Regions from separate parts of the Nocardioides aromaticivorans genome, predicted to be linked through region 1. Evidence: predicted binding sites of a transcription regulator. Region 1 holds the regulator's gene; the other holds the start of a gene.
The links. Region 1 encodes HrcA, which represses chaperone genes, less so after heat shock. Its sites were predicted from a motif close to TTGGCACTCGNNNNNNNCGAGTGCCAA; they were not measured.
Positions count from the first base shown of each region.

Region 2: BJ993_RS14115 (FmdB family zinc ribbon protein) is a predicted target of HrcA. The motif match lies at 13,016-13,042, and genes of this name have one in related genera.

Region 1 is NZ_JACBZM010000001.1:341,947-357,293, forward strand. Features, by position in the region: gene BJ993_RS01600 (GerMN domain-containing protein) at 1-509, shown strand, start outside; gene BJ993_RS01605 (Gmad2 immunoglobulin-like domain-containing protein) at 541-1,473, shown strand; gene BJ993_RS01610 (winged helix DNA-binding domain-containing protein) at 1,470-2,522, shown strand; gene BJ993_RS01615 (16S rRNA (uracil(1498)-N(3))-methyltransferase) at 2,602-3,345, opposite strand; gene dnaJ (molecular chaperone DnaJ) at 3,357-4,526, opposite strand; gene hrcA (heat-inducible transcriptional repressor HrcA) at 4,556-5,569, opposite strand; gene BJ993_RS01630 (hypothetical protein) at 5,785-6,525, shown strand; gene BJ993_RS01635 (MBL fold metallo-hydrolase) at 6,583-7,362, shown strand; gene BJ993_RS01640 (DUF3097 domain-containing protein) at 7,383-8,231, shown strand; gene BJ993_RS01645 (DUF6752 domain-containing protein) at 8,236-8,496, opposite strand; gene BJ993_RS01650 (class I SAM-dependent methyltransferase) at 8,493-10,070, opposite strand; gene BJ993_RS01655 (FAD synthase family protein) at 10,067-10,516, opposite strand; gene hemW (radical SAM family heme chaperone HemW) at 10,550-11,761, opposite strand; gene BJ993_RS01665 (dioxygenase family protein) at 11,785-12,690, opposite strand; gene BJ993_RS01670 (AMP-dependent synthetase/ligase) at 12,890-14,725, opposite strand; gene BJ993_RS01675 (MOSC domain-containing protein) at 14,773-15,347, opposite strand, start outside.
Region 2 is NZ_JACBZM010000001.1:2,962,337-2,977,683, forward strand. Features, by position in the region: gene BJ993_RS14040 (amidohydrolase) at 1-1,024, shown strand, start outside; gene BJ993_RS14045 (NAD(P)/FAD-dependent oxidoreductase) at 1,021-2,421, shown strand; gene BJ993_RS25905 (cupin domain-containing protein) at 2,418-2,789, shown strand; gene BJ993_RS14055 (ABC transporter substrate-binding protein) at 2,786-4,411, shown strand; gene BJ993_RS14060 (ABC transporter permease) at 4,414-5,364, shown strand; gene BJ993_RS14065 (ABC transporter permease) at 5,361-6,242, shown strand; gene BJ993_RS14070 (ABC transporter ATP-binding protein) at 6,239-7,240, shown strand; gene BJ993_RS14075 (ABC transporter ATP-binding protein) at 7,227-8,075, shown strand; gene BJ993_RS14080 (4'-phosphopantetheinyl transferase family protein) at 8,108-8,857, shown strand; gene BJ993_RS14085 (hypothetical protein) at 9,050-9,328, shown strand; tRNA gene BJ993_RS14090 (tRNA-Arg) at 9,347-9,419, opposite strand; gene BJ993_RS14095 (LCP family protein) at 9,720-10,997, shown strand; gene BJ993_RS14100 (hypothetical protein) at 11,012-11,197, shown strand; gene BJ993_RS14105 (MscL family protein) at 11,490-11,864, opposite strand; gene BJ993_RS14110 (SAF domain-containing protein) at 11,924-12,586, opposite strand; gene BJ993_RS14115 (FmdB family zinc ribbon protein) at 12,653-12,991, opposite strand; gene BJ993_RS14120 (penicillin acylase family protein) at 13,115-15,347, shown strand, end outside.

The DNA.
Region 1 (15,347 bases):
ACACCACCCTGTGGCCCGACGGCTCCTTCACCAGCGTCGCGGTCGTCGACGACGGCATCCGCGTCGAGCTCGGGAGCCGGATCCGTGCCGTCCCGGCCGGGCTCGCCCTCCAGCAGGCGGTGCAGACGGTGCAGGGCGTGCTGCAGCAGACCACGCCCGTGACCTTCGCGACGCCCGACGGCCCGCTCGCCGGTGCGACGTCGGTGCGGCGGGACGGCTCCGTCGTCGCACCGGTCAACATCAGCGACCCCGTCGAGGGGCTCGAGACCAGCGGCACCCTGGTGGTCCGCGGCCGCGCATCCGCCGCCCGGACCGGCCCGAAGCGGGTCGCGTGGGAGCTCCGCGACGCCACCGACGAGGTCGTCCGGGCCGGCGACGTCGACGTCACCGAGGCCGCCTGGACGATGACCCTCGACCTCAGTGACCTCGCGCCCGGGCGCTATGTCATCGCCGCCTTCGGCGCCGATGTGGCCACCGCGACCGACACGCGGACCTTCGTCGTCCACTGACGCATCCACCACGCACGGAAGGATCGACTCCATGAGCACCCCCCTTCGTCGTACCGCCACCGCCGTGGTGGCCGCGACGCTCAGCCTCGGGCTCCTCGCCGCGTGCGGCGACGACGACCCCGCCCCCACCGCCGGTGACCCGACGACCGCGACCAGTGACGCGTCGGACCCGACCGATGGCAGCGACGGCAGCGACGCCACCGACACCCCGTCGGGCAGCGCGACCGCGACCGACTCCCCCGCCCCGAAGGTGATCCCGGTCTACTACGTGGGCGACACCCCGGGCGGCGACCGGCTGTTCCGCGAGTTCACCCAGTCCGCAGGGGTCGACCCGCTCGTGGCGGCCGCGGCGGCGGTCACTGCCGGCGACCCGGTCGACCCCGACTACCGGACCTCGTGGCCCAGTGGTCGCTTCGCCTCGGTCGAGGAGGCCGGCGGCGCGATCGTGGTCGAGGTCGAGGACGAGGACTGGCTCGGACGCGGCGACCTCGACCGGGCCCAGGCCCGGCTGGCCGTCCAGCAGCTCGTCTACACCCTGCAGGGCGCGGTCGGCGACCGCCTCCCCGTCAAGGTCGAGTACGACGGAAAGCCCGCCCCGACCCTGCTCGGCGTCCCCGTCGGAGCCGGCCTGAAGGCCGCCCCGCAGCTCGACGTGCTGGCGCTCGTCAACATCACCGAGCCCGCCGAGGGGACGGTCGTCAGCGGCACGATCACCGCGACCGGCCGGGCCAGCTCGTTCGAGGCGACGGTCCCGTGGTCGATCGAGGACAGCACCGGCAAGGAGGTCCTCGAGGGCTTCGCCACGGCCGAGGGCTGGACCGACAAGCTCTACCCCTGGGAGACGCAGATCGACCTGAGCGACCTCGCCCCCGGCGCGTACACCCTCATCGCGCGGACCGACGACCCCTCCAACGGAGAGGGCGGCGGACCGACCGAGGACACGAAGCGGATCACGATCGAGTGAGGCTCACCAAGCGTCGCCTCAACCGCACCCTGCTGCTGCGCCAGCACCTGCTCGCGCGCGTCGACCGGACCCCTGCCGAGATGGTCGAGCACCTGGTCGGGCTGCAGGCGCAGGAGTCGATGCCGCCGTACCTCTCGCTCGCGGCGCGGCTCACCGACCTCGACCCACTCGAGGTGAGCCGGGCGCTCGAGTCGCGGGAGCTGGCGCGGGTGCTCAGCCTGCGCGACACCGTCCACCTGCACCTGCCCGCCGACGCCCTCACGCTGCCGGTGTGGGCGGCGCCCGTGCGCGACCGCGAGCTGCGGATGAGCCAGTCCATCGGCGAGGCGCGCGAGGTCGACCGCGAGGCGTTCGCCACCGCCGTCCGCACCGTGCTGGCCGACGGGCCGCTGCCCCAGCGGGCGATGTCGGCAGCGCTCGCGGAGCACTTCCCGTCGTACACGGCGAGCCAGCTGGGCCAGGTCGCCCGGGTCGCCGAGGTGCTGGTGCAGCTGCCGCCCCGCGGCTGCTGGAAGCCGACGACGTCGACGGCCGTCGCCTACGACTTCGCCGACCGCTGGCTCGGCGCGCCACTGGCCGAGCCGGACGTGCCCGAGGTCGTCCGCCGCTACCTGCGCGCCTTCGGACCGGCCACCGCGGCCGACGTCACCACCTGGTCGGGCATCACCCGGCTGGTGCCCGTGCTCAAGGCGATGGACGACCTGGTCCGGCACGAGGACGAGGACGGCAAGGTCCTCTACGACGTCGAGGGCGCCCCGATCGCCGACGAGGACGCGCCCGCCCCGGTGCGCCTGCTCGGCACCTACGACAACGTCTGGCTCTCCCACGCCGGCCGCGACCGGGTCACCGCCCCCGAGCGGCGCAACACCTGGATGGGTGTCAACGGCGCCCAGTCCAACGCGCTCTTCGCCGACGGCTGGCTGGAGGGGCTGTGGCGGGTCGAGGACGGCACGGTCGTGCTCGGGGAGATCCTGCGGCCGCTCAGCAAGGCGGAGAAGGCGGAGCTGGACGAGGAGGTCGGGCGGGTCGAGGCACTGCTCGCATCGTGAGAAAGTCGTTGCGGTTTGGGACCAATCCGCAACATCTCGACCCCGCGAGCTGTCGTTCCCGCCCAATCGGCGACGCCGCTCAACCGCCCCAGCGGGACGTCCGCGACAGCAGCGCCGACACCGCGGCGACGCCCGCGGTCGACGTGCGGAGCACCTCCGGGCCGAGCCGGCAGGCGACCGCGCCCGCCTCGACGAACCGGCCCACCTCGTCGTCGGTGAGCCCGCCCTCCGGGCCGACCACGACCAGCAGGTCGCCGTCGGGTGGCAGCGCGAGCGCGCCCAGCGGCTCGGTGGCGTCCTCGTGGAGCACGACCGCCACGTCGACCTCGCCGACCAGCGCCACGACGTCGTCGGTGGACGCCAGCGGCACGACCTCGGGGTGCCAGGCGCGGCGGGCCTGCTTGGCGGCCTCGCGGGCGGTGGCCTGCCACTTGGCGAGCGACTTCGCGGCCCGCTCGCCCTTCCAGACGGCCACGCTGCGCGACGCCGCCCAGGGCACGATCCGCGCGACGCCGACCTCGGTCAGCACCTCGACGGCCAGCTCGCCGCGCTCGCCCTTGGGGAGCGCCTGCACCACGGTGACCCGCGGGCGGGGTTCGGGCAGGTCCTCGACCGCCCGGGCGACCACGGTGAACGACCGCTTGGTGGTCTCGCTGACCTCGCCGGTCACCAGCCGGCCGACCCCGTCGGTGAGCAGCAGGGCCTCGCCCACCCGCAGGCGTCGTACGACGACGGCGTGGTGGGCCTCGTCGCCCTCGACGGTCACGGCGTCACCGGCGGCGACGCCGTCGAGCGACGGGACGAGGTGCTGCGGGAGGGTCATGCCCGGCCGGCTCAGTGCGCGGTGAAGGCGTCGCGGAGGCGGCCGAAGACGGACTTGTGGGCCGGACGCACGTCGCCGGTCGGCTGCTCCTCGCCGCGGATCGCCGCCAGCTCGCGGAGCAGCTCCTCCTGGCGCGGGTCGAGCCTCGTCGGGGTCTCGACGGCGATCGCGACGATCAGGTCGCCCCGTCCGCCGCGGAGGCCGGGGACGCCCTTGCCGCGCAGCACGACCTCGTGGCCGGACTGGGTGCCGGCGGGGATCGGCAGCTCGAACGCGGTCTCCAGGCCGGCGTCCTCCGCGTCGGGGAGGTCGGCCTCGAGGGTCGGCATCTGGATCGTCGTACCGAGCGCACCTGCGGTCATCGGCACCGAGACGGTGCAGTGCAGGTCGTTGCCGTGGCGCGAGAAGGTCGGGTGCGGGGCGACCTGGATCTCGACGTAGAGGTCACCGGCGGGGCCGCCGCCGGGGCCGACCTCGCCCTGCTCGCTGAGCTGGACGCGGGTGCCGGTGTCGACGCCGGCGGGGATCTTGACGGTGAGGGTACGACGCGAGCGGACCCGGCCGTCGCCGGCGCACTCGCGGCAGGGGTCCGGAATGACCGAGCCGTAGCCGCGGCAGGCGGCGCAGGGGCGCAGCGTGCGGATCTCGCCGAGGAAGGAGCGCTGCACGTGGGCGACCTCGCCCGCACCGCGGCACGTCTCGCACGGCACCGGGTGGCTGCCGGGCGCTGCGCCCTCGCCGCCACACGTCGAGCAGCGCACGGCCGTGTCGACCTTGAGCTCGCGGGAGACGCCGAAGGCGGCCTCGGCGAGGTCGACCTCGATCCGGATCAGGGCGTCCTGGCCGCGCCGGACCCGCGGGCGCGGACCCCGGCCACCACCGCCGGCTCCGGCCCCGGAGCCACCGAAGAAGGCGTCCATGATGTCGGTGAACGAGAAGCCGGCGCCCTGCCCGCCGAAGCCGCCGCCGAACGGGTCGCCGCCACGGTCGTACGACGCCCGCTTCTGCGGGTCGGAGAGCACCTCGTAGGCAGCGGTGACCTGCTTGAACCGCTCCTGGCTCTCCTCGTCGGGGTTGACGTCGGGGTGGAGCTGCCGGGCCAGCTTGCGGTAGGCCTTCTTGATGGTGTCGGCGTCCGCGTCGCGGGCGACACCGAGCAGCTCGTAGAGGTCCTGGCTCACTTCTTCTCCATCACGCGGCTGAGCGGCGCTCAGCTCTCGTCGAGGATGCGCGACACGTAGCGCGCCACCGCGCGCACTGCCGCCATCGTTCCTGGGTAGTCCATGCGGGTCGGGCCGACGATGCCCAGCGACGCGAGCGCGTCGTCGGGTCCGTAGCCCGTCGCGATCACGCTGGTCGACGCGAGCTCCTCGTAGGGACCCTCCGCGCCGATCCTGACGGTCAGGGCGCCACCGGTCGTGGCCTCCCCGAGCAGCTTCAGCAGGACGACCTGCTCCTCGAGGGCCTCCAGCAACGGCCGGATCGAGGTGTCGAAGCTGTCGCCGAAGCGGGCGAGGTTGGCCGTTCCGCCCACCACGATCCGCTCGTCGGAGCGGTGGTCGCTCATGGCCTCCACCAACGCGTCGACCACCGCGCGGGTGGCCGCGTCGGCGTCCGGCGCCTGGACGAGCGCGCCGAGCGCGGTGGCGGCGTCGCCGATGACCTCACCGGTAGCGGCGAGGTTGACCCGCGAGCGCAGCGCGGCGAGCTGGTCGTCGCCGAGCTCGGACTCGAGCTCGACGTGGCGCTGCTCGACGCGACCGGTGCTGAGGATCAGCACCAGCAGCAGCCGGGTCGGGGTGAGGGCGACGATCTCCACGTGGCGCACCGTCGAGCGCGACAGGGTGGGGTACTGCACCACCGCGACCTGGCGGGTCAGCTGCGCGAGCAGCCGGACCGAGCGGTGCACCACGTCGTCGAGGTCGACGGCGCCGTCGAGGAAGCTCGCGATGGCGCGTCGTTCGGCGGTCGTGGTCGGCTTGACGGTCGAGAGGCGGTCGACGAAGAGCCGGTAGCCCTTGTCGGTCGGCACCCGGCCGGCGCTCGTGTGCGGCTGGGCGAGGTAGCCCTCGTCCTCCAGGGCGGCCATGTCGTTGCGGATCGTCGCGGGCGACACGTTGAGGCTGTGCCGCTCGACCAGCGCCTTGGAGCCGACCGGCTCCTCGGTCGCGACGTAGTCCTCGACGATGGCGCGCAGCACCGCGAGCCTGCGCTCCTCCTGCATGCCCACCTCCTGCTCACGCACCGCTTGACCGACTCGAACCGGCTCGAACCGGCTCGAACCGACGCCGGTGGACCTTGGCACTCCACCCGCTGGAGTGCCAATGCTACCCGCGCCCCCCCGGATCCGCGGGACCGGCGACACGGCCTTCCCACCGTCGCGCAGAGCAGGTAGGTTAGGCTCACCTAATCAGGCCGAACCGATCCCAAGGAGCCGGCATGTCCCTCGACCCCGGTCTCGACGCCGGTCGCACCGACGTCCACCGCCTGGCCGCCGCGGCCCGCAGCATCCTCGCCTGCCCGGCCGACGTCCACCTCGTGGTCGACGGCGTCGACGACGTCACCGCCGGCCTCGAGGACGCCCACCTGGAGATGCAGGACCACGGCGGTCGCCCGCTCTTCGCCTGCCCCGCCGACGCCGCGCTCGCGATCGCCGCCACTGACGGCCGGGGCGCCCTGCTGACCTTGCACAGCGGCCTGGGCCGGCCGGGCTCGCCGGACCGCGACGCGACGCTCACCCTCTCCGGGCGGCTCGAGGCGACCGGGCTCGAGGACTGCGAGTGCTGCACCGAGGTGCGGATGCGGGTCCTGCTCCGTCCCGACTTCGCCCTGCTCTCCCGCGAGGGCCACGGCCGCGAGGACGCCCGGATCCGGGTCCCGCTCACCGCCTTCAGCTCCCCGGTCCACGACCTCAACCGCGGCTTCCTGCAGCGCTCGGTCGAGCACGCCAACCAGTGCCACCAGGACGAGCTGCGCCGGGCCGTCGCGACCCGCACCGGCACCCGCCTCGGCGACGTCGTCGGCGTCCACCTGGCCGGGCTGCGTCCCGACGGCGTGGTCCTCCAGTGGGTCGACCCGACCGGGTCCCACGAGAGCACCCTGTCCTTCCCCCGCGCGGCACGCACCGCGCCCGACCTCGGCGAGCTGCTGCGCGAGGAGCTGCACGCCGGGCTCTGCTGACTCGTCGGTCGAGGAGGCTGCGCAGCAGCCGTCACGAGACCCCCGTAGCCTGACCGCGTGCCGTTCATCGAGGTCGCGGACCGGGTCTGGGTCCGCCGTGTCCCGTCGTACGACGTCAACCTGACCGTCGTCGGCGGCGAGCGCGGCCTCGTGGTGGTCGACACGCTCGCCACCGCCGCCGAGGCGCGGGCCGCGATCGTCGGCATCGGCGACCTGCAGGCGGGCCCGGTGGTCGCCGTGGTGAACACCCACGACCACTTCGACCACGTGCTCGGCAACGCCGCCTTCCGCGAGAAGTACGACGCCGCGCTCCCCATCCACGCGACGGAGGCCGCTGCGGACGCGACCGACCCCGCCGCCCCGCCCGCCGACCGGACCTTCTCCAGCGCGGCCGTGATCGACCTCGGCGACCGCCAGCTCGAGCTCGTCCACCCCGGCCGCGGCCACACCGCGGGCGACCTGGTGGTCCGCGTCCCCGACGCCGACGTGCTGCTCGTCGGCGACCTCGTCGAGGAGTCCGCTCCCCCGGCGCTGGGCAGTGACTCGTGGCCGATGGAGTGGCCGCAGACCTTGGACCTCGTGCTCGGGCTGGCCACGCCGGACACGGTCGTCGTGCCCGGCCACGGCGCCGTGGTGGACCGCCGCTTCGTCGAGCAGCAGTGCGACGAGCTGCGCGCCGTCGCGGAGACGATTCGCGAGCTGGCCGGTCGCGGCGTACCGGAGGCCGAGGCGTACGCCGCAGCGGACTGGCCGTTCCCGGAGGACGCCCTGCACCACGCGATTCCCCGTGGGTACGCGCAATTGCCCCGGGCGCGCCGCCAGCTCCCGCTGATCTGACCCACCTAAGGTGGTCCGTCGTGGATCGCTACGGGACCGACGTGCTGGCAGGAGACTGGAAGGTCCCGAAGCGGGGCCGCGCGGTGGAGACACCGGCCGACCACGGCCTGGTCGTCGAGGAGGTCACCACGGACTGGTGCGGCGAGATCGTCGCCGTCGACCGCGACCTGCACACCGTCACCCTCGAGGACCGGCGCGGCAAGCGGCGTACCTTCCCCCTCGGAACGGGCTTCCTGCTCGAGGGCAAGCCGGTCATCCTGACCCCGCCGGTCACGAAGGCGGCGCCGGCGAGGCCGACCCGCACCGCCAGCGGCTCGATCGCCGTGCACGACGCCAAGGCGCGGGTCGCCCGCGCCAGCCGGATCTTCGTCGAGGGCCGCCACGACGCCGAGCTGGTCGAGAAGGTCTGGGGTGACGACCTGCGGATCGAGGGCGTGGTCGTGGAGTACCTCGGCGGCGTCGACGACCTCGCCGACCACCTGCGCGACTTCAAGCCGGGGCCCAACCGCCGCGTCGGCGTCCTCGTGGACCACCTCGTCGCGGGCTCCAAGGAGAGCCGGATCGCGCAGGGCATCATGAAGTCGCCGGTCGGCAAGGACGTGCTGATCGTCGGCCACCCGTTCATCGACATCTGGCAGGCCGTGAAGCCCGACCGGCTCGGCTTCAAGGAGTGGCCGAAGGTGCCCAAGGGCATCGACTGGAAGAAGGGCACCTGCCAGCAGCTCGGCTGGCCGCACCGCGACCAGGCCGACATCGCCCGGGCGTGGAAGCACGTCCTCGGCGGAGTACGCGGCTTCCAGGACCTCGACCCGCAGCTGCTCGGGCGGGTCGAGGAGCTGATCGACTTCGTGACCGCGCCGGGGTCCTGAGGGCCTAGAGGCCCTGCTGGTAGCGCGCCAGCACCTCGTCGACCCGGTCCTGGTCACGCGCCTCGAGCGGGATCAGCAGCTCCGCGACGACATCGGTCAGCTCGGCGATGCGCCGGTTGAGCTGGCGGTTCTCCTGGACCTCGGCCTCGAGGACGCGCACCCGCTCGCGCAGGCTCGACCGCGCGCGGATCCGGTCGACGACGGGGGCGGGGAGGCGGTCGCGGGCCTGCTCGCGCAGCCGCGCCTTCAGCTCGTGGGTGCTCATCGGTTCTCCTTCGGGGTGCGAGCCGCGGGCGCGGGCCACGAGGCCCGGATCCGGCAGACGGCGGGGTCCGGGTGGTCCAGCATGTCCTCGCCCGGTACGACGACCAGGTGCTCCACGACGCCGCCGGCGGCCTCGATCGCGGCCCGGACCGCCTCGGGGTCCACGCGCCGGACCAGCCCGTCGGGCGCCAGCGGGGTGCCGGTGGCACCGTCGGGCGCGTCGTGGGTGGCCTGGAACTCCAGGAAGAGCTTGCCGCCGCCGGGCCGCAGGGCCATCCGGGCGAGCAGCCACAGCTGGTCGAGGGCGGCCGCGTCGAGGCAGCCGACGAGGTGGCGGGCGTAGAGGTGGTGCGGGTCGCGGGCCAGGCGGGTCCCGTGCATCAGGGTCGAGCGGAGCTCGCCGAGGATCAGCTGGCTGGCCTCGACGTCGAGCTCGCGCCGGTTGGCCTTGCGCCGCACGACGCCGAGGCCGCCGCGCGAGAAGTCGACGGCACCGGTGCGGAAGCCGCGCCGCGCGAACCACAGCGCGTCGCGGCCGGTGCCCGTGCCGACGTCGACGACGGGCAGCTCACCGAGCTGGGGAGCGACCCAGCGCGCGAAGGAGGACGAGCCCGCGGGCACCTCGCGCTGGCCGGGTCCGTTGAAGAGCCCGGTCCACAGGCCCATCTCGGTGCGGAAGCCGCGCAGCCAGCCGTCGAGCCGGCGCACGCCCTCCGGCGGGTCGGCGTAGCGGAAGGACGGGTCCGGGGTGCGCCAGTGCGGGCCGTAGAGGAAGGCCAGCATCGCCTCCGGGTCGCGCGGCGCCGGGAACTCGTGCCCGTGCAGCTCGATCGTCGAGAACGGCTCGATCGCGCTGCGCGGCAGCGACCCGCTCCGGTTGCCGAGCTGGAAGAAGGTGTCGCCGACGTGGAAGGCCACGAAGACGTCGATGTGGCACAGCCGGCCGTCGGAGAGCGGCAGCAGCAGCTTGATGTCGCCGCCCGACATGCGCAGGAGGTTCCAGCCGCGCTCGCGCATCGCGCGGGTGATCCGGTAGGACTCGGCGATCACGTCGGCCGGCGAGGAGTGGTCGGAGAGGTAGCAAAGGTCGGTGTCGGAGTCGTGGGCCAGCATCCGGCCCTCGCGCACGGCGCCGAGCAGCGCTCCGTAGTTGAGGTAGGCCTTGACGCCCGCGTGCTCGCGGAGGTCGTCGATCGCGCGCCGGGTGCCGGCGAGGATCTCCTCACGCACCTCCTCGGCGGTCGCCTCGAACGACCGGGTCAGGTGACCGACCTTGTCGACGCACAACCGGTGACCCGCGCGGTCCACGACCGCGAGCGGACCCTCGCCCGCACCGAGGCCGACCTCGGCGTCGTACAGGACCTCGGCTCCGGTGGCATCGGTGACCCGCACCCGGCCGCGGCCGGAGAGGTAGGGACGCAGCACTCCCGGCCACGGCACCAGGACTCCCCCGGGCTTCCGTACGCCGTCGCGCTCGGGCGTGAGCGACCAGACGTAGTGCCCGTCGATCTCGACGAGGAAGGGCCGCGAGGCGGCCGGGAGGAGGATGCCGTCGTCGGAGACGACGGTGGTCATGACGCCCCGCGGTGCGCCAGTGCCTTGCGGAGCGCGGTCGAGGACGTCTGCAGCGTGTAGGGGAAGTAGGTCACCTCGACACCGAGGGCGGCCATGTCCTGCTCGAGGCGCAGGCCCTTGGCGGTGCCCTTCCAGTCGTCACCCTTGAAGATGCGGTGGAAGCCCACGTCGCGCCAGGAGTCGATCTTGCTCGCGGTGTTCTCGGCGTAGACGGCGTCGACGATGCCGATCGCCTCGACGATCTCGAGCCGCTCGGCCAGCGGGACGGTCGGCTGGACGCCCTTGGTGTCCAGGCACACCTCGTCGGCGACCACACCGGCCACCAGGACGTCGCACCACTGCCGTGCCTGGCGCAGCGCGTTGAGGTGACCGATGTGGAACAGGTCGAAGGCGCCCGGCACGTAGCCGATCACTGGCCCCGACATCGAGGGTCCCGACTTCTTCATAAAGTCGAGTGTAACACTGCAGTTAGTTAACTTTCACCTCAGCAGGCGGTGCACCACGCCGTCGGCGAGCAGCCGCCCGCGCAACGTCAGCACCACCCGGTCGGTCCGGTCCTCCACCAGACCCTCCGCGACGAGGCCCGCGAGCGCCCGTCGGCCGTCGTCGTCGAGCACCGCCGGATCGAGGCCGCTGCGCAGCCGCAGCTCCAGCAGGACCCGCTCGACGCGCCGGGTGTCGTCGTCGAGCACCTCCCGGGCGTGGGCCGGGCTCTCCCTCGCGGCCAGCCGTCCGGCGTACGCCGCCGGGTGCTTCACGTTCCACCAGCGCACGCCGCCGAGGTGCGAGTGCGCGCCGGGGCCGACCCCCCACCAGCCGGCACCGGCCCAGTAGCCGAGGTTGTGCCGGCACCGCGCGGCGTCGTCGCGGGCCCAGTTGGACACCTCGTACCAGCCCAGCCCGGCGGCCGTCAGCCGCTCGTCGGCCTGCACGTACTTGTCGGCGAGGTCGTCCTCGTCCGGCATCGGCAGCTCGCCGCGGCGCACGCGCCGGGCCAGCGCGGTGCCGTCCTCGACGATGAGGGAGTACGCCGAGACGTGGTCGGGCGCGCACGCCAGCGCGGCCTCGAGGGTGGTCTCCCAGTCCTCCGTGCTCTCCCCCGGCGTGCCGTAGATCAGGTCCAGGCTCACCTGGTCGAAGCCCGCCGCGCGGGCGGCCTCGACGACTCCGGGGACCCGCAGCGGGTCGTGCGTCCGGTCGAGCACCGCCAGCACCTTCGGCACCGCCGACTGCACGCCGAACGAGACCCGGGTGTAGCCCGCCTCCCGCAGCTCGGTCAGGTAGGCGAGGTCGACCGAGTCGGGGTTGGCCTCCGTCGTCACCTCGGCGCCCGGGACCAGGCCGAACTCGTCGTCGATCGCGCGCAGCAGCCGGCCCAGGTCGCCCGCCGGCAGCAGCGTCGGGGTGCCGCCGCCCAGGAAGACCGTGTCCACCGGGCGCTCCGCCGCACCCAGCACGCGGCGGGCCAGCCGGACCTCCTGGATCGCCTGGTCGACGTACGACGACCGGGAGACGCCGGGGCCGAGCTCCTCGGCCGTGTAGGTGTTGAAGTCGCAGTAGCCGCAGCGGACGCGGCAGAACGGCACGTGGACGTAGAACCCGAACGGGCCCTCGCCGAGGGCGGCGAGCGCCTGCTCCGGCAGGGACCCGTCGGTCGGGGCGGGATCACCCTCGGGCAGAGCGGACGGCATCCGCCCAGTCTCCCAGCCCGGATCTACACCGGCACGTTCAGGGAGACGGTGTAGCCCTCCTCGACCGAGCCGGTCACCTTCGCCATCTGCAGGGAGTAGCCGTCGCTGAAGATGCCGTCGGACTCCAGGCTCAGCTGGGACAGGTTGCTGACGCTCTGCTCGTAGCCCTCGGTCGCGTAGACGTCGTTGCAGACGTCCTCGGGCAGCGCCAGCTGCGAGGTGCGCAGCTTGTTGTCGGCGCTGGTCGCCTTCGCCAGGCTCTCGTAGACCTCGAAGTGCATGTGCGGCCAGCGACCGGAGTAGCAGGCCGGGAAGATCGTGGTGAAGGTCAGGTTGCCCTCGTCGTCGGCCTCCTGGACGCCGCGGAGGTAGTTCTCGCCGACGATCTCGTCGTCGTACAGCGAGTAGCGGCCCTCGCGGTCGCAGTGCCACAGGTAGATCGCGGCCCCGGCCAGCGGCGTCACGCTGTCGCCGTTGAGGTCGTAGACCTTCAGCCGCACCGTGGTCGCGATGCCCTCCGCGACCCCCGAGGCGTCACCGAAGCTGGTCGTGATGTCGCTGCGTACGACGCCCGACTCCGTCAGCACGTTGACCCCGTTGCTGCCGTCGCCCGGATAGGGACCGGCCGTCTCCTCGGGGATCTCGCCGTCCGCGACCTCGAGGCTCGTGTCGCCACCGATCGCGCCGCCCCCGTCCGGAGGGGTGCCGGGGCCGCCCTGCGTCGTACCACCCGAGGTGGAGCTGCCCGAGGTGGTGCTGCCCGAGGTGGAGGACGTGGTGTCGTCGCTGCCGCAGGCGCTCAGCGCGGCCGCAGCGCCGACCCCGCCCAGGAGCCCGAGCAGCCCACGACGCGCCATGATCCGCGGCAGGTCGTGGGACAGCCCGAGGTCGTGCTCTTCGGTCTCTTCGGTCGATCCGTGGTGGCTCATGCCCCGAGTCTCGGGGCGGAACCTGTGCGGTTGCTGTGGGCGGGCTGTTGGGCGGCGACGAGGCGCCAGTTTCACCGGCCGGCCGGAGAAACTGGCGTCCTTGGACGACAAAACTCATGGTTGGACGATGAAACTTCGTCGTCCAACCATGAGTTTCACCGGCCGGCCGGTGAAACTCACCGATCGGTCGCCGCGGACTTCAGGACGTGTAGAAGGACGCGATGAGGTCCTTGTTGTTGGCCTCGACCACGTTGCGCTTCACCTTCAGCGACGGGGTCAGCTCACCGGACTCGATCGACAGGTCGTGGTCGAGCAGCTTCCACTTCTTGACCGTCTCCCAGCGGTTCAGCTGGGCGTTGAGCTGGTCGACGTACTCGCCGACCATGGCCTGCACCGCGTCGTCGTTGACCAGCGCGGTGTAGTCCTTGCCCTCCTTGCCGTTGTCGGCGGCCCAACCGGCGATCGCGTCGGGGTCGAGGGTGATCAGCGCGGAGACGAAGTTGCGCTCCGCGCCGAAGACCATGAACTGGCTGGCGTAGGGGCAGATCGCCTTGAACTTGGCCTCGATCGCCGGCGGGGCGATGTACTTGCCGCCGGAGGTCTTGAAGAGCTCCTTGATCCGGCCGGTGATCCGCAGGAAGCCCTCGTCGTCGAGCTCGCCCTTGTCGCCCGTGCGCAGCCAGCCGTCCTCGGTCAGCGCCTCGGCGGTCGCGTCGGGGCGGTTGTGGTAGCCGGCCATGACGTGCGGGCCCTTGAGCTGGACCTCGCCGCCCTCGCCGATGCGGACCTCGGTGCCCGGGAAGGGCTGGCCCACGGAGCCGAGCTTGTAGGCGTCGGGGTGGTTGACCGTGGCGCCGGCGGCGTTCTCGGTCATGCCGTAGCCCTCGAGGATGAGGATGCCGGCGGCGTGGAACCACGCGGCGATGTCGGCGTTGAGCGCGGCGGAGCCGGAGATGAAGAACTTCACCCGGCCACCGAAGCGCTCGCGCACCTTGCTGAAGACCAGCTTGTCGAACAGGGCGTGCTGGACCTTGAGCGGCAGCGGGACCGGCTTGCCGGCGAGCCTGAGCTCGTCGACCTTGGTGCCGACCTCGAACGCCTTCAGGAAGATCTTCTCCTTGGCGCCGCCCTCGGCCGCCTGCATGGTGACGATCCGCGCGTGCGCCTTCTCGAAGATGCGCGGGGCCGCGCCCATGAAGGTGGGCTTCACGACGCCCAGGTTGTCGACGATCCTGTCGACGCGGCCGTCGATCGCCGTGGCGAACCCGCAGGCGAGCTGGGTCGAGAGCAGCACCTTGCCGAACGAGTGCGCCATCGGCAGCCAGAGGAACTGGAGGTCGTCCTCGTGGAGGATGTCCTGCGCCTTGATGGCCTCGCCCTCGAACACCCACGCACGGTGCAGGGTCCGCACGCCCTTGGGCTTGCCGGTGGTCCCGGACGTGTAGATCAGCGTCGCCAGCTGGTCGGGCTCGATCGCCTGGGCGACGTCGTCGACGGCGGACGGGTTGGCGGCCAGGTGGGCGTCGCCGAGCTCGGAGAGCTGGTCGAGCGAGATCACCCAGTCGCCGTCGTCACCGTCGGCGAGCGCGGGGTCGAAGGACACGACCTTGCCCAGCGCCGGGAGCTCGGCGCGGTGGTCGCGCAGCTTCTGCAGCTGCGACTCGTCCTCGGCGAAGACGATCCGGCACTCGGAGTCGCCCACGATGTACGCCGTGTCCTCGCCGCCCGTGGACGGGTAGACGGTCGTGGTGGCGCCGCCGGCGCACATGATGGCGAGGTCGGCGAGGATCCACTCGTAGCGGGTCGAGGACGCGATGCCCACGCGCTGCTCCGGCTCGAGGCCGAGGGCGAGCAGGCCGGCCGCGAGGCGTCGTACCCGGTCACCGGCCTGGCGCCACGTCACGGACTCCCACGCCTCCCCACGCGGGAAGCGGAAGGCCTCCCGGTTGGCGCTCCGCTCCACCCGGTCGAGGAACTGCACGGCGCAGTTCTTCGGCAGGTTCTGGAGGAAATTCGTGTCGTGATTGATGGGCATGACGCTCCCTGCATGCTCGTCCGAGACCGGCGTAACTGGTCAGTAACCTAGATCAACGGCTCAAGGGGCGGTAGCGAAGGCGCCACCTGACGGACGAATTCCTCCGCCTTCTCGCGGACCTTGGGCAGCAGGCCGTCGACGACGAGCAGGTCGGGCAGGCGGCTGCGGTCGGTGTTGAGCGCCACGAACATGTCCCGGATCGTCACGCCGTGGCCCGGGCGGTGCACGACCTCGATCGGGGCGCCGGCCTCGATCGTGCCCGTCTCGAGCACGCGGAGGTAGGGCCCCGGACGCGCCTCGGCGGTGAACCGCTTCACCCAGGCCTTCGGGTCGTAGCCGGACTCGCGCATCCAGCCCTTGAAGTCGTTGCACGGGGTCCGGACGTAGACCGCCTCGAGGAGGACACCGTCGACCTCGTCGCCGATCCGGAGGCGGGTGCCGACCTCGAGGGCGTTGAGGTCGATGCCCTCGGTGGTGAGGTTCTCGCCGAACTGGCCGTCGCGGATCGGCTGCCCGACCAGGCCCTCGAAGAAGTCGAGGTCCTCGCGCGCGTAGGCGTAGACGGCCTGGTCGGGGCCGCCGTGGTGGAGCGTGTCGGAGACCTGGTCGCCCTCGACGCCGA
Region 2 (15,347 bases), 2.6 Mb from region 1:
CGGCCTGCTCCGCGCGCAGGAGGTGCTCCACTCCGTCGGCATCACCGCCTGGCAGGACGCGCTCGTGGGTGCCAATCCGGTCATGGGTGACGCGGCCACCGCGTACGCCGACGCCGTGGCGCAGGACGCGCTGACCGCCCGCGTCGTCGGCGCCCTCTGGTGGAGCCGCGACCGCGGGGGCGAGCAGATCGACGACCTGCTGGCCGCGCGCGAGCAGCTCACGCGGGGTCGCTTCCGCGCGACGAGCATCAAGATCATGCAGGACGGCATCGCCGAGAACCACACGGCGGCGATGATCAGTCCCTACGGCCCGGGGTGCGGTTGTCGCGACGCCGGGGACCACCGGGGGCTCTCGTTCGTCGACCCGCAGGCCCTCAAGGAGTACGTCGTCGCGCTGGACGCGCACGACTTCCAGGTCCACTTCCACGCCCTCGGCGACCGCGCCGTCCGCGAGGCGCTGGACGCGATCGAGGCAGCGCGCGAGAAGAACGGCCCCAGCGACGGCCGGCACCACCTCGCCCACCTGCAGGTCGTCCACCCCGAGGACGTCGCCCGCTTCCGCCGGCTCGGTGCGAGCGCCAACATCCAGGCCCTGTGGGCGGCACACGAGCCGCAGATGGACGAGCTCACGATCCCGTTCCTCGGCCCGGAGCGCTCGGCGTGGCAGTACCCGTTCGGCTCGCTGCTCCGGTCCGGCGCGACCCTCGCCGCCGGCAGCGACTGGCCGGTCAGCAGTCCCGACCCGATGCTCGCGATCCACGTCGCCGTCAACCGGGTCGAGCCCGGCACCGACAACCCGGTCTTCTACGCCGAGGAGCGGATCGACCTCGGGAGCGCGCTGGCGGCGTACACGTCGGGGACGGCGTACGTGAACCACCTCGACGACACCGGGACGATCGCGGTGGGCAACCTGGCCGACCTGGCCGTTCTCGACCGCGACCCGTTCGACGGGCCTGCGGCGGACATCTGGGACACGCACGTGGAGCAGACCTTCGTCGGCGGCCAGCGGGTGTTCGCGCGATGACGGGCACCCTGCTCGACGACGCCCCGGCACGGGCCCTGGCCGGCGCCGCGCCGGTGCCCTTCTGGCTGGACGACGTGGACCGGCCGGCCGCCCGTGGCCGGCTGGACGGCGACCTCGCCTGCGACCTCGCGATCGTCGGTGGCGGCTACTCCGGGCTCTGGACGGCCCTGCGGGCCAAGGAGCGCGACCCGGGCCGCGACGTCGTGTTGCTCGAGGCGGACCGAATCGGAGGCGCCGCCAGCGGACGCAACGGCGGCTTCTGCGAGGCCAGCCTGACCCATGGCGAGGCCAACGGGCGCCGTCGCTGGCCGGACGAGGCCGACCGGCTCGAGGAGCTCGGCCTGACCAACCTCGACGAGATCGAGGCGACCCTCCAGCGCTACGGCATCGACTGCGACTTCCGGCGCACCGGCCAGCTCGCGGTGGCCACGGAGGCGCACCAGGTCGAGGAGCTGCGGGCCGAGGCCGACGGCACCACGACGGTGTTCCTCGACGAGGCGGCCGTCCGGGCCGAGGTCGCCTCGCCGACCTATCTCGCCGGGCTGTGGAGCAAGGACACCTGTGCCACCGTCGACCCCGCCCGGCTGGCGTGGGGCCTCGCCGAGACCGCCGAGAGGCTCGGCGTCCGTATCGTCGAGGGCACCGCGGTCCGGCGGATCCGCCGCAGCGGCGGCCAGGTCGCGGTCGAGACCGCGCACGGGACGGTGCGTGCGCACCAGGTCGCGCTCGGCACCAATGCCCACCGGCCGCTGCTACGCCGGCTCCGACTGGCGACGGTGCCGGTCTACGACTACGTGCTGATGACCGAGCCACTGTCCGACGCACAGCTCGCGTCGGTCGGCTGGGCCCACCGGCAGGGCCTCGCCGACTGCGGCAACCAGTTCCACTACTACCGGCTGACCGCGGACAACCGCATCCTGTGGGGCGGGTACGACGCGATCTACCACTTCGGACGCAAGGTCCGGGCGACGTACGACCAGCGGCCGGCGACCTTCGAGGTCCTCGCCCAGCACTTCTTCACGACCTTCCCGCAGCTCGCCGGCATCCGGTTCACGCACCGCTGGGGCGGGGCGATCGACACCTGCACGCGCTTCTGCGCCTTCTTCGGCACCGCGTACGGCGGCCGCGTGGCCTACGCGCTGGGCTACACCGGCCTCGGGGTCGGCGCGACGCGCTTCGGCGCCGACGTGATGCTCGACCTGCTGGCGGGCGAGGACACCGAGCGGACGCGACTCGCGCTGGTGCGCCGGCGACCGCTGCCGTTCCCGCCGGAGCCGGTCGCGTGGATCGGCATCCAGGTCACCCGCTGGTCGCTCGCGCGGGCCGATGCCCGCGGTGGCCGGCGCAACCTGTGGCTGCGCCTGCTCGACCGCCTCGGCCTCGGGTTCGACTCGTGAGCCGGCTGCTCGGGTCGGTGCACGAGCTCGCGTGCGACGACGACGTCCCGCCGGGCGAGGAGGTCCTCGACGGTTCACCCACGGCCGCCGTCGCCGAGCTGGGGACGGTCGGCGGTGCCGAGGTCGGGATCTGGGAGATGACACCCGGGACCGCCCGCGACGTCGAGGCCGACGAGCTCTTCGTCGTGGTCTCCGGCCACGCCACCGTCACCTTCGACGACGACGAGGTCGTCGAGCTCCGTGCCGGCTCCGTCGTCCGCCTCGCCGCCGGCGACCGCACGACGTGGGTCGTCCACGACACCCTCCGCAAGGTCTACGTCACCCCTCGGGACCCGCAGCATTCCGTCGTACAAGGAGAGATCCCGTGACCCGCAACAACCTCGTGCGCGCCGGCGCACTGCTCCTGGCCTGCTCGGTCGCCGCCGTCGGGTGCGGGCGCTCGGCGGACGACCCGTCCACCTCCCGCACGGCGGGCGACCTCAGGCCGACGACCGCGGCGGCGACCAAGGACGCGGACGCGATCACCTGGGCGGTCTACCGCGACGTGCAGACGATCGACCCGCTCTACGTCTTCGACTACCCCGACAACACGGCCCTCACGCTCTTCTGCGAGTCGCTGCTGCGCACCCAGCCGGACGGCACGATCGCCGACGGGATCGCCTCGCTGTCGCGCACGGACCCGACCACCGTCGTGCTGGACGTCAACGCCGACGCGACCTTCTGGGACGGCAGCCCGGTCACCGCCGACGACGTCGTCTACAGCCTCGAGCGGCAACGTGACCCCGAGCTCGGCGGCTTCTACGGCCAGGCCTTCAGCCGGGTCGACACCATCGAGGCCACCGGGGACCGCCAGGTGACCCTCACCCTGAAGCAGGCCGACTACTGGCTCGACGGCGAGCTGGCATCGGTGCCCGGCATCGTCGTGCAGAAGAAGTACGTCGAGGCGAAGGGCGCCGACTACGGCACCCCGTCCGGCGGCGTCATGTGCTCGGGTGCCTACCGCTTCGACTCCTGGTCGCCCGCCTCCGGCGTGGTCGCCGTCCCCAACGACGACTACTGGGGAGAGGCCGACGCGCGGGTCGCGAAGATCACCGTCAAGGGCGTCGTCGACGAGGCGGCGCTCACCTCGGCCCTGATCGCGGGCGAGATCGGCGGCACCTACCCGCCGGCGATCTCCACCCTGCCGGTGCTCGAGGACAACGACGCGGTCACCGTCACCCAGGGCCCGGGCTACGCCACGGCCGCGCTCGTCATCAGCAACCTGAAGGGCACGCTGGGCGACGTCAAGGTGCGCCAGGCCCTGTCCCTCGCCCTGGACCGCGACGGCATCGTCGAGAACGTCTACCACGGTGCGGCGACCGACGCCCGCTGGCTGGCCAACCCCGGCACCTTCGCCTCGGCGCGCGAGACCTACCAGGCGGCGTACGACGACAGCCCGGCGCTGGAACAGGACCTCGACAGGGCGAAGGCGCTCGTCGAGGAGGCCGGCGCGAAGGGCCGGACGATCACGATCGGCATGTCCTCGGCGATCCCGGACATCGCCTACACCGCCGGCGCCTTCAGGACGGCCGCCGAGAAGATCGGCCTCGAGGTGGAGTTCGAGTCGGTGTCCGCCGACGCGTTCATCAACTTCTTCATCGACCCCAAGGCGCGGGAGGGGGTCGACGCCTTTCCGACTGTCACCTACGGCGACTACGCCGACCCGGCGGCACTGTCGGCGACGGTCGTGCTGCCCGACGGGGCGCAGAACTACTCCGGCTTCGACGACCCGGAGGTCACCCGGCTGATGGAGGAGGCACGCGGCACCGAGGACGCCGAGGCCCGCGCCGAGCTCGTCATCGAGGCGCAGCAGCGCACGATGGAGCTGCTGCCGTGGATCCCGACGGCCCAGCCGAACGCGGTCGTGGTCACCGGCAAGGACCTGACCGGGGCCGTGTCCTCCTTCGCCTACATGTCCGCCCCGTGGGCCGAGCACCTCGGAGCGCGCTGACCATGCGGATCGGATACCTGTTGCGCCGGGTGGCGATGCTGGCGGTCACGCTCCTCGTCGCCAGCTTCGCGATCTTCACGGCGACCTACCTCGCGCCGGGCAACCCGCTCGCGGCGCTGTCGGGCGGCAAGTCGCTGTCGCCCGAGGCCCAGGCGGCGCTCGAGCAGCGCTATCACCTCGACGAGCCCTTCCTGGCGCAGTACGGCCACTGGCTCGCCGGTGCGCTGCGCGGCGACCTCGGGGTGTCCATCCCGCTGCACGAGGACGTGTCCTCGCTGATCGCTGACCGCGCGCTGATCACCCTCACCCTCGTCCTGTACGCAGCCCTCCTCATCGTGGTGATCGGCATCGGCCTCGGCCTGCTCGCCGGCCTCCGCCCGGGCTGGATCGACTCGTCGGTGCTGGTGGTCTCGTCGATGGCGGCGGCGGTGCCCGCCTTCGTGGCGGCCATCGTGCTCACCGCGGTGTTCGCCGTGTCGCTCGGCTGGTTCCCGACCATCGGCGCCGGGGAGGGCTTCGTCGGCCGGCTCGAGCACCTCACCCTGCCGGCCGTCGCGCTGGCCCTCTCGTCGGTCGCCGTCGTGGCCCGGGTGACCCGGACGGCCATCCGCGAGGAGGTCGCCCGCGAGCACGTGCAGACCGCGATCAGCCGCGGGATCCCGCAGCACCTCGTCGTGACCCGCCACGTGCTGCGCAACGCGGCCATTCCGATCACGACGGTCACCGGCGTCACGGTCGCGAGCCTGATCGCGCTGTCGTCGGTCGTGGAGACGTCCTTCGGGCTCAACGGCCTGGGGCAGTACCTCGTGAAGTCGGCGCAGTCGAAGGACATCGCCGTGGTGCAGGGCATCTCGCTCGTCCTCGTCGTGGCGTTCGTGCTCGTCAACGTCGTCGTCGACGCGCTGTACGCCGTCCTCGACCCGCGGGTCCAGCTCGGGGCGCGTGCCGCATGAGCGTGGCAGCAGCGGCACCGGCCGCCAACGCGGGCGCGGTCACCGCGCCCCGGCGCCGGGGCCGGCGCGGCCTCGGGCCGACCGGACGCATCGCGGCGGGCGTCGTCGTGCTCGCCACGGTGGTGGCCGTCGTCGGTCCCTGGGTCACGCCGGACGACCCCAACGCGGCCGACCTCGCCCAGGCCTGGATCGCGCCGGGAGGCGGCCACCTGCTGGGCCTGGACGTGCAGGGCCGGGACGTCCTGTCGCGGCTCCTCGCCGGCGCGCGCTCCTCGATGCTCGGGCCGCTGCTGATCGTCGTGCTCTGCATGGTGATCGGCTCCCTGCTCGGCCTGGTCTCCGCCTGGCGCGGCGGCATGGTCGACACCACGGTCGGGGCCGGCCTCGACATCCTCTTCGCCTTCCCCGGCGTGCTCCTGGCCGCGCTGACCGCCGCCGTCTTCGGGGCCGGCCTGTGGGCGGCGGTGCTCGCGATGGCGGTGGCGTACACGCCCTTCGTCGCGCGGATCCTGCGCAGCGCGATGCTCAAGGAGCGCAGCCAGCCCTACATCACCGCGCTGGAGGTGCAGGGCCTCGGCGCGACCGCGATCTGCGTGCGGCACCTGCTGCCCAACGTGTTCCCGTTCATGGTCGCCCAGGCGTCGATCCTCTTCGGCTACGCCGTCCTCGACCTCGCCGTCATCTCCTACCTCGGCATCGGGGTGCAGCCGCCGGACCCGGACTGGGGCGTGATGATCTCCGAGAACCAGTCGGGCATCCTGCTGGGCTACCCGTTGCCCGCGTTGTGTGCCGGAGCGTGCATCGTCGCGGTGGTCGTCGCCATGAACGTCCTCGGGGAGCGCCTCCTCGAGCGCGCGGAGAGGAAGGGCGGCCGATGAGCGCGCCACTGCTGCAGGTCGACCACCTCGGCCTCGACCTGCCGGTCCGGGGCGAGCACCGCACGGTCCTGCGCGACGTGTCGTTCACGGTCGGGGCGGGCGAGGCGGTGGGCCTGGTCGGCGAGTCGGGGTCCGGTAAGTCCATGACCGTCCGGGCGATCGACCGGATCCTGCCGAAGGGTGCTGTCCAGCGGGGCACCGTCTGCTTCGACGGCCAGGACGTCGGCGCCCTGTCCGGCACGGCCTTGCGGACCTATCGCGCCGAGGTGGCGGTCGTCTTCCAGGACCCGCGGGTGCACATCAACCCGGTGCGCCGGGTCGGCGACTTCATGACCGAGGTGCTGCGGACCAATCGCGGTGTCGGGCGCCGTGAGGCCGCCGAGCGCGCCGTGGCGATGCTCGCGAGGGTGGGCATCCCCGACGGCGAGCGCCGGCTCGGGCAGTTCCCGCACGAGCTGTCCGGCGGCCTGCTGCAACGCGTCATGATCGCCAGCGCACTGCTCACCGAGCCGCGGCTGCTGCTCGCCGACGAGCCGACAACGGCGCTCGACGTCACCACGCAGGCCGAGATCATGGGACTGCTCGACGAGCTGCGCCGCGACCTGGGCCTGTCGATCCTGTTCATCACCCACGACCTCGACCTGGCCGCCGCCTGCTGCGACCGGACGGCCGTCATGTACGCCGGCGAGATCGTCGAGCTGCGCGCGTCGCGCCTGCTGCACGACGACCCCCTGCACCCCTACACGGCGGCGCTCGCGGCGGCGCGGCCGTTGCTGGACCGCCGGATGGAGGAGCTGGCCGCCATTCCCGGCCGGCCGCTGTCCGCGCTCGAGGCACCCGCCGGTGCCTGTGCCTTCGCCGCGCGTTGCCCGCACCGCGAGGACGCCTGCACGGCGTCCGCCCCCGGCCTGGTCGAGATCGACAGCGGAGCGGCCCGGTGCCTCCGGGCGGACGCGCTCCGTGGCGTCCTGGGAGGAGCCCCGCATGTCCGTCACTGAGGTCGAGGAGGAGGAGCGGGCCGTCGACGTACCCGTGCTCGAGGTCCGTGGCCTGCGCAAGGAGTTCGGTGGCGTCGTGGCGGTGGAGGACGTGTCCTTCACCCTGCGCCGCGGCGGCTCGCTCGGGATCGTGGGGGAGTCGGGGTCCGGCAAGACCACGATCGCGAAGATGGTCACCGGCCAGGAGCGACCGACGGCCGGCTCCGTCACGGCGTGCGGGCGCGACCGGTCGACGCCGTCGCGCCGAGGCGCCGAGCGCCGTCGCCGGGGGAGCGAGGTGCAGATCGTCTTCCAGGACCCGTACTCGAGCCTCGACCCGCGCCAGCCCGTGGACCGCGCGATCGACGAGGTGCTGCGTCTGCACCGGCCGGACTGGACCCCGGCGCAGCGCACGGCGCGGGTCGCCGAGCTCGTGGGCATGGTCGGCCTCGACGAGCGCCAGGGCAGTGCCCTCCCGCGGGCCCTCTCGGGCGGCCAGCGGCAGCGGGTCGCGATCGCCCGTGCGCTCGCGGCCGAGCCGGAGGTGCTGATCCTCGACGAGTCGGTCGCCGCGCTGGACGTCTCGATCCAGGCGCAGGTCCTGAACCTGCTCATCGACCTCCGCCGCCGGCTCGGCATCAGTTATGTCCTGATCAGCCACGACCTCGCGGTGGTCCGCCAGCTCACCGACACGGTCGTGGTGATGCACCGTGGCATCGTGGTCGAGCGCGGCAGCACCGAGGACGTGCTGGACGATCCCCAGCACGAGTACACCCGGCGGCTGCGGGCCAGCGTGCCGACGCCGGGCTGGGACCTCGCCGAGGTACGACGGGCGCTCCACCGGGCCCCGGAGTGACGCCGACCACCTCCTTGTTAGCCTCGGAGACGATGAGTCGCGACGTGGCGGAGGCGGAACCGGATCGATCGGCGATCCCGGTGGAGCCCGCAGTGCTCGGCTCCCTCCTCGACGCGCCGGAGCCGCGCGCGGAGGCCGGGGTCGGCCTCGGCGTGTGGCGGATGGAGACCGCGCGCTTCGGCGACCACGAGCTCGAGCTCGGCGCCGGGTGGCTCGACGAGGCGGAGCGGGAGCGGGCGTCGTCGTACGTCCGCGCGGAGCTGCAGCGGGCCTACGTGCTCGCCCACGCGGCCGCGCGCCTGGTCGTGGGCGCCACGACCGACACCCCGCCGGAGAAGGTCGTCTGGGGCCGCCATGCCTGCCCCGGCTGCGGTGAGCCGCACGGCCGGCCCCGGGCGGAGGGCGCGCCGGTGGAGTTCTCGCTGTCGCACACGCCGGGTCAGGTGCTGATCGCCGTCGCCGACGTGCCCGTGGGCGTCGACGTCGAGCGTCATCCCGACGACCCGGTCGCGCTGGCCGGCCTGCTCCACCCGCGGGAGACCGACGAGATCAGCGCCGCCGCGCACGGGACCCTCGACGGGGGTCGTGCGACGGTCCGGTTCACCCGCGCCTGGTCGCGCACGGAGGCCTACCTCAAGGGCATCGGCATCGGGCTGGGCCGTGACCCACACCTCGACTACCTCGGCACCGACGACGCCCCCGGCCGCACCATCGGACCGTGGGTCGTGCGGGACGTGGCCGTGCCCGAGGGGTACGGCGCCGCGGTGGCCGTGCTCGGCTGAGCCTGCCGAAATCCTCGCGCTCAGCGCCGCGCGATGGCCACCACGGCCATCGTCAGCACGAGGGCCCACATCACCAGCGCGGCTGTCCACATGATCGTCACACCCGTAGAGACGCGCGGGAGCCGGATTCGGTTGCATGCCCTGGCGTCGGCGATGGGGGACTCTGCCCACCCCCGTCGGATACTTGCCGACGTGGTGAGCTTCCTCCTGTCGGTCACGTTCGCGTGCGGTGTGGTCATCGCGGTCGCGCACGTCATCAACGCCCGCTTCATCGCGCCCGTGTACGACGTCGTGGCCAACCTGGTCGCGTTCGTCTCCGCCGTCGCGGCGTCGGTGATGCTCGGCCACTGGATCCCGGCGGGGCTCTCGAGCCTCGCGGTCGTGTGCTGGCTGGGGCTCGCGCGGCGCACCTGGCGTGCGCTCCGCAACCGGGACGCGGCGCCGGCCGGGGAGCGGGTCAGCGCCCACTGAGTCGTCGGACGCGAAGGGTGCCCCCGGTAGGAGTCGAACCTACGACCTTTCGCTTAGGAGGCGGCTGCTCTATCCACTGAGCTACGGGGGCTCGGCGAACCATCTTGTCAGGACCGGGCGCGTCGGGCCGAGTCGGGGCGGGCCGGACGATTCGCCGCGCGGCGGGGTGAGCGGCGAGAATGGTGTCCATACCACGGACCCGGCTTGGCCGGGACCGTACGGTGGGTGCGGCGCGTGAGCGTCGTACGGCAGCTGACTCGGCAGCGCGTTGAGTTCCACTGACCACGTTCCGCCCCGAGGCGGCCGCACGACCAGGTGATTGATGACGCAGGTAGCTCCTCCCCGGCCCACGCCGGGAGGTCCCCGTGAGCCCGGTAGCCGGGCTCGCCGCGTGTCGACCTCCCGTCCGGTACGACGCACCCGCGGCACGCGTGTCGCGGGCCGGCGCAAGCGGCCGCAGCCCGGCAAGGTGGTCTTCAAGGTCATCATCTCGAGCCTGCTGGGGCTGGGCCTGCTCACCGGCGTCGGCGTCGTGGCGCTCTACAACAACCTCAACGGCAACATCCAGCACGAAGAGGTCGACGCGCAGCTGAAGAACCGGCCCGACAAGGAGGCGGTGGCGGGTCCGCAGGAGCCGCTCAACGTCCTGGTCATGGGCTCGGACACGCGCTCCGGCGAGGGCAACGGCATCGACGGCGAGGCCGGCGGCGGTCTCTCCGACACCACCATCCTGTTCCACCTCTCGGCCGACCGGACGTTCGCCTACGGCATCTCGATCCCGCGCGACAGCGCCGTGATCCGGCCGACCTGCTACGACCACGACGGCAAGGAGATCGCCGGCAGCGGCGGCTACGTGAAGTGGAACGAGGCCTACGCCTCGGGTGGCCCGGCCTGCACGATCCAGCAGTTCGAGCAGCTCTCGCGCGTGCGCATCGACAACTACGTCGTCGTCGACTTCAACCAGTTCAAGGACATGGTCAATGCCCTCGACGGCGTCGAGGTCTGCATCCCCGAGGACATCGACGACCCCAACCACGACGTGCACCTCGAGGCCGGCACCCGCGAGATCAAGGGCAAGGAGGCGCTGACCTACGTCCGCGCCCGCTACCGCATCGGCGACGGCACCGACCCCAACCGCACCCGCCGCCAGCAGGCCTTCATCGGCTCGATGATCAACAAGGCGCTCACCGCCGGCATGCTGGCCCGCCCGGACCGCCTGATCCGGTTCATGAACGCCGCGACCTCCTCGCTGCAGACCGACTTCGACGGCATCGCCGAGATGGCCGACATCGCACTCACCGCGAAGGGCATCGGCGCCGACAACATCAAGTTCGTCACGACGCCGTGGGTGTACTCCGACAAGGTCAGCGCCGGCATCGAGTGGACCCCCGAGGTCGACAAGCTCTGGCGCCTGGTCCGCAAGGACAAGCCGCTGACCTCGGAGTTCCTCAAGGACGCGCTCAGCGCCGGCGACAAGCCCGACGGCACGCCGTCGGCCGGCGGTTCGGGCTCGGCGAGCGACAAGGCGAGCGACAAGGCCAGCGATTCCGCCAGCGGAAGCGCCTCCGGCGGTGCGACGGGTGGCGCCACCGACACCGCGACCGACGGTACGACGAACGGCTCGGACGGCCTCTCCGACGAGGGCCGCGCCGCCGCCGGCCTCTGCTGAGGGACCCGACTGCCATGGCCGACACCCGCGATCCGGACGAGCCGGAGTGGAAGCGCAAGCGCCGCCTCGCCGCGATCTTCGGCGACGTCGAGCCCTCGGTGACCTCCGACGAGAAGGACGACGCCCGACCTGAGGCGGCCCGTGAGTCCGCCTCGGAGAAGTGGCTGAAGGAGCAGGTGCCGCCCCACCACGGCCAGTGAGCGGGTGTCCGGTGTCGGCCCGGTCGGACGTCGGGCGGCGAGGGTTGCGTCATGCGAAGCGGTCGTCCGAGCGCTCGGTTCGTATGACGTCCCGGGCCTGGTCCGTGGCGGCGAGGGTTGCGTCATGCGAAGCGGTCGTCTGGGCGCTCGGTTCGTATGACGTCCCGCCGACGTTGCCGGCGTGCGCACCGCGAGGCGGAGGATCTCGGTCGAAAACGAGCGGTGCCGCCCCACCACGGTCAGTGATGGAGCGGCACCGGGAGTGCTGCGGGCCGGCGTTGCCGGCCGGGGATCAGCGGTTCTGGAGCGAGTCGCGGATCTGGGTGAGCAGGACGATGTCCGGGGCCTCGGCCTCGGGCTGGTCCGGGAAGAAGCGCTCCTTCGCCTTCGTGTACGGCGTCACGACGAGGAAGTACACGATCGCGGCGAGGATCACGAAGGAGATCACCGCGGTGATGAAGGTGCCGATCGGGATGCCGACTCCGTCGCTGTCCTTCCAGATGACGACGCTGTCGAAGTTGGGGCTGCCGCCGAAGATCCGCGACACGAAGCCGAGGAGAACGTCGGTGAAGGTCTTGACGACGACCGCGAACGATGTGGCCATGATGAAGGCAACGGCCACGTCGACCAGGTTGCCCCTGAGCAGGAACTTCTTGAACCCGTCCATGTGATCTCTCCTCTTTCCGAGACTTCCGCGTAGTGAGCGTGCTACGACTGCGAAGCAACCTAACTGCGACGCCATGTATAAGTCACGTAGGCAGCAACGGACGCGGACGTGACCTGATACACGTCCTCCTGGGCCAAGCCCACCACCACCAGGCGCCCCGGCAGGGCACCGTCCCCGGCGTGGCGCGCGTCGGGAATCGCCAGCACCAGCGCGTCGTCGGCCAGGGGCTCGGCGGTCCCGGCCTGCGGATCGGTCGCCACCAGCGTGATCCGGTCGCCCACCGTGAGCAGCGCGGCCTGCCCCGCGTCGGACAGTCGCACGGGCAGCGCGACCGTGCCCGGGGGCTGCGCCGAGGCGAGCCCCTCACCGACCAGGCGGACGTCGGTGACCGGCTCCCCTGCCCGGAGCGGGGCCGCCAGCACCCGTCCCTCGGGGTGCCCCTCCGCCCCCTCCGGTACGACGCCGGGCGGCACCTCCGCGTCCACGAGGTCGTCGTCGGTGAGGACGTGGCCGGCGGGCAGGTCGCGGGCGGCGACCCGCAGGCCGGTGCTCGCCGGTGGTGGCGGCGCGAGGGTGTGCAGCGCGGCGGCGACCGCCCCGGCGGCCAGCAGGACCGCGAGCGGCCGGCGCCGGCGGAGCACGCGGCGTCGTACCCGGGTCAGGGTGTCGGCGACGCGGTGCCGCAGCGGGCGGGGCGGGCGGGGCGGGGTGGACGGAGCCATGCCCGCGACGCTAGGTCGTGGCGCGACCGCGTGCAGCGGTCATCCACAGGCCCCGAGCCGCAGGCCTCAGGCGGGGGAGGCCGCCGCGCCGGTCGAGCTCGACGAGGAGCTGCTCGACGAGCTGCTCGACGAGGAGCTGCTGGACGAGCTGCTCGAGGAGTCGGAGGACGACGAGCTGGACGAGCTGTCGGACGAGGTCGACGCGGCCGGCGTCGTCGACGTGCTCGAGGAGCGGCTGTCGGTCTTGTAGAAGCCGGAGCCCTTGAAGACCACGCCGACGGAGTTGAACACCTTGCGCAGCACGCCGTTGCACTCGGGGCAGACGGTCAGGGCGTCGTCGCTGAAGCTCTGGACCTGCTCGAACGCGTGGCCGCACTCGGAGCAGCGGTACTGGTAGGTGGGCATCGGTGGACTCCGTGGTGATGCGTGTTGGCACTCTCGACTGTCGAGTGCCAATGATACGTCACGCCCACAGGAGGGTGGGCATTCGCCGCGACGCAGGGACCACCCGGCACAATGGCGCCCACCATGGTGGACGGAACCAGCAGCACCGACGACGCGCCCGCCGCGTCCCCGCTCCAGTCCCGCGAGGCCACGACGGACCTGACCCGCCGGGGCTTTCGCGCCTGGTCGGGCCCCCTGCGCTGGATGGCCGGCATCGCCGTCCTCCTGGCGCTGGCGCTGGTCGCCGGGCTCGTCACCGCGGTCGTCGTGGTCCGCCGCCCGTGGCCGCAGACCAGCGGCGAGATCGAGCTGTCCGGCCTCGAGGGCGAGGTCGAGGTGGTGCGCGACGACGCCGGCATCCCGCAGGTCTACGCGGACTCGATGCACGACCTGATGATGGCCCAGGGCTTCGTCCACGCGCAGGACCGCTTCTTCGAGATGGACGTACGACGCCACGCGACCGCCGGGCGGCTGTCGGAGCTGTTCGGCGAGGACGGCCTGGAGAGCGACCTGGTGGTGCGCACGCTCGGCTGGCGGCAGGTCGCGGAGCAGGAGCTGACCATGCTCCGCCCGGCCACCCGCAGCGCGCTCGACGCGTACGCGGAGGGCGTGAACGCGTGGCTGGCGGGCCGTTCGACGTCCGAGATGGCGCTCGAGTACACCCTGCTCGGCATCACCGGCCTCGACTACACCCCCGAGAAGTGGAGCGCCGTCGACTCGATCGCCTGGCTCAAGGCGATGGCGTGGGACCTGCGCGGCAACCTCGAGGAGGAGATCGGTCGCGCGCTGACCGCCGCCGCGGTCGGGACGGAGGCGAGCGCGGAGCTCTACCCGTCGTACCCCTTCGAGAAGCACGCGCCGATCGTCGAGCAGGGCGGCCTGCTCGGCGACGTGTTCGACCAGGACGTCGAGCCCTCCGGGTCCGACCTGCTGCGGCGTCCCGCGCCGGGCGGGCGGCGTACCGTCGCCGCGCTCGCCGGCGTGCGCTCCGTCCTCTCCGGGGTGCCGGCGCTGCTCGGCAGCGGCGACGGGATCGGCAGCAACAGCTGGGTCGTCGACGGCGAGCACACCGCGACCGGTGCGCCGATCCTCGCCAACGACCCCCACCTCGGCATCTCGCTGCCCGGTGTGTGGACCCAGGTCGGGCTGCACTGCCGCACGGTGTCCACCGAGTGCCCGATGGACGTCGCCGGCTTCAGCTTCTCCGGCGTCCCCGGCGTCGTGATCGGCCACAACGCCGACATCGCGTGGGGCTTCACGAACCTCGGCCCCGACGTCACGGACCTGTACGTCGAGCGCGTCTCCGGCGACACGTGGCAGTCCGGTCGCAAGGAGCTCCCGCTGACCACCCGCGACGAGACGATCGAGGTCCGTGACGGCGACCCGGTGGACATCACCGTGCGGTCCACCGACCACGGGCCCCTGCTGACCGACCTGGTCGACCTCGACGAGGAGCTCGACGCCGTCGACCTCGCCGACGACGACGGGCTCGTCGAGCAGGCCGACGACGTCGCGCGGGCCGACACCGCCGCGCCCGGCGACGGCTGGGACGTCGGGGTCTCGCTCGCGTGGACCGCGCTCCAGCCGCACCCCACCGCCGATGCGCTGCTGGCGCTCGACATGGCGAGCGACTGGGAGTCCTTCCGTGCCGCGCTCAGCGACTTCGCCGTGCCCGGCCAGAACGTCGTGTACGCCGACCGCGAGGGCCACATCGGCTACCAGGCGACCGGCCTGGTGCCGATCCGCAGGGCCGGCAACGACGGGCGCACGCCCGCCGCCGGCTGGGAGCCGGACACCGCGTGGACCGGCCGCTTCGTCCCGTACGACGCCCTGCCCAACGTGCTCGACCCCGAGTCCGGGATCATCGCCACCGCCAACCAGGCCGTCATCGACCCGCGCCGCTACCCGCCGCACCTCACCGACGACTGGGACCAGGGCTACCGCTCCACCCGGATCAACGAGCTGCTCGACGCCGACGACGAGCTGAGCGTCGCCAAGATGGGGGCCATCCAGCTCGACGACTGGAGCGCGATCGGCGAGGCGCTGACGCCGTACCTCCTCGAGGTCGACCTGCCCCGCGGCTACTACTCCGACGGCCAGAGGCTGCTGCGCTCGTGGAACTACCGCCAGGGCCCCGACAGCGCGGCTGCCGCCTACTTCAACGTGGTGTGGCGCCAGGTGCTCGAGCGGACCTTCGCCGACGAGCTGCCCGCGGCGCTCGAGCCGGACGGCGGCGACCGCTGGTTCACGGTCGTGGCGCGGATCCTGCGGCGCGCGTCGAGCCACTGGTGGGACGACGTCGAGACCGACGACGTCG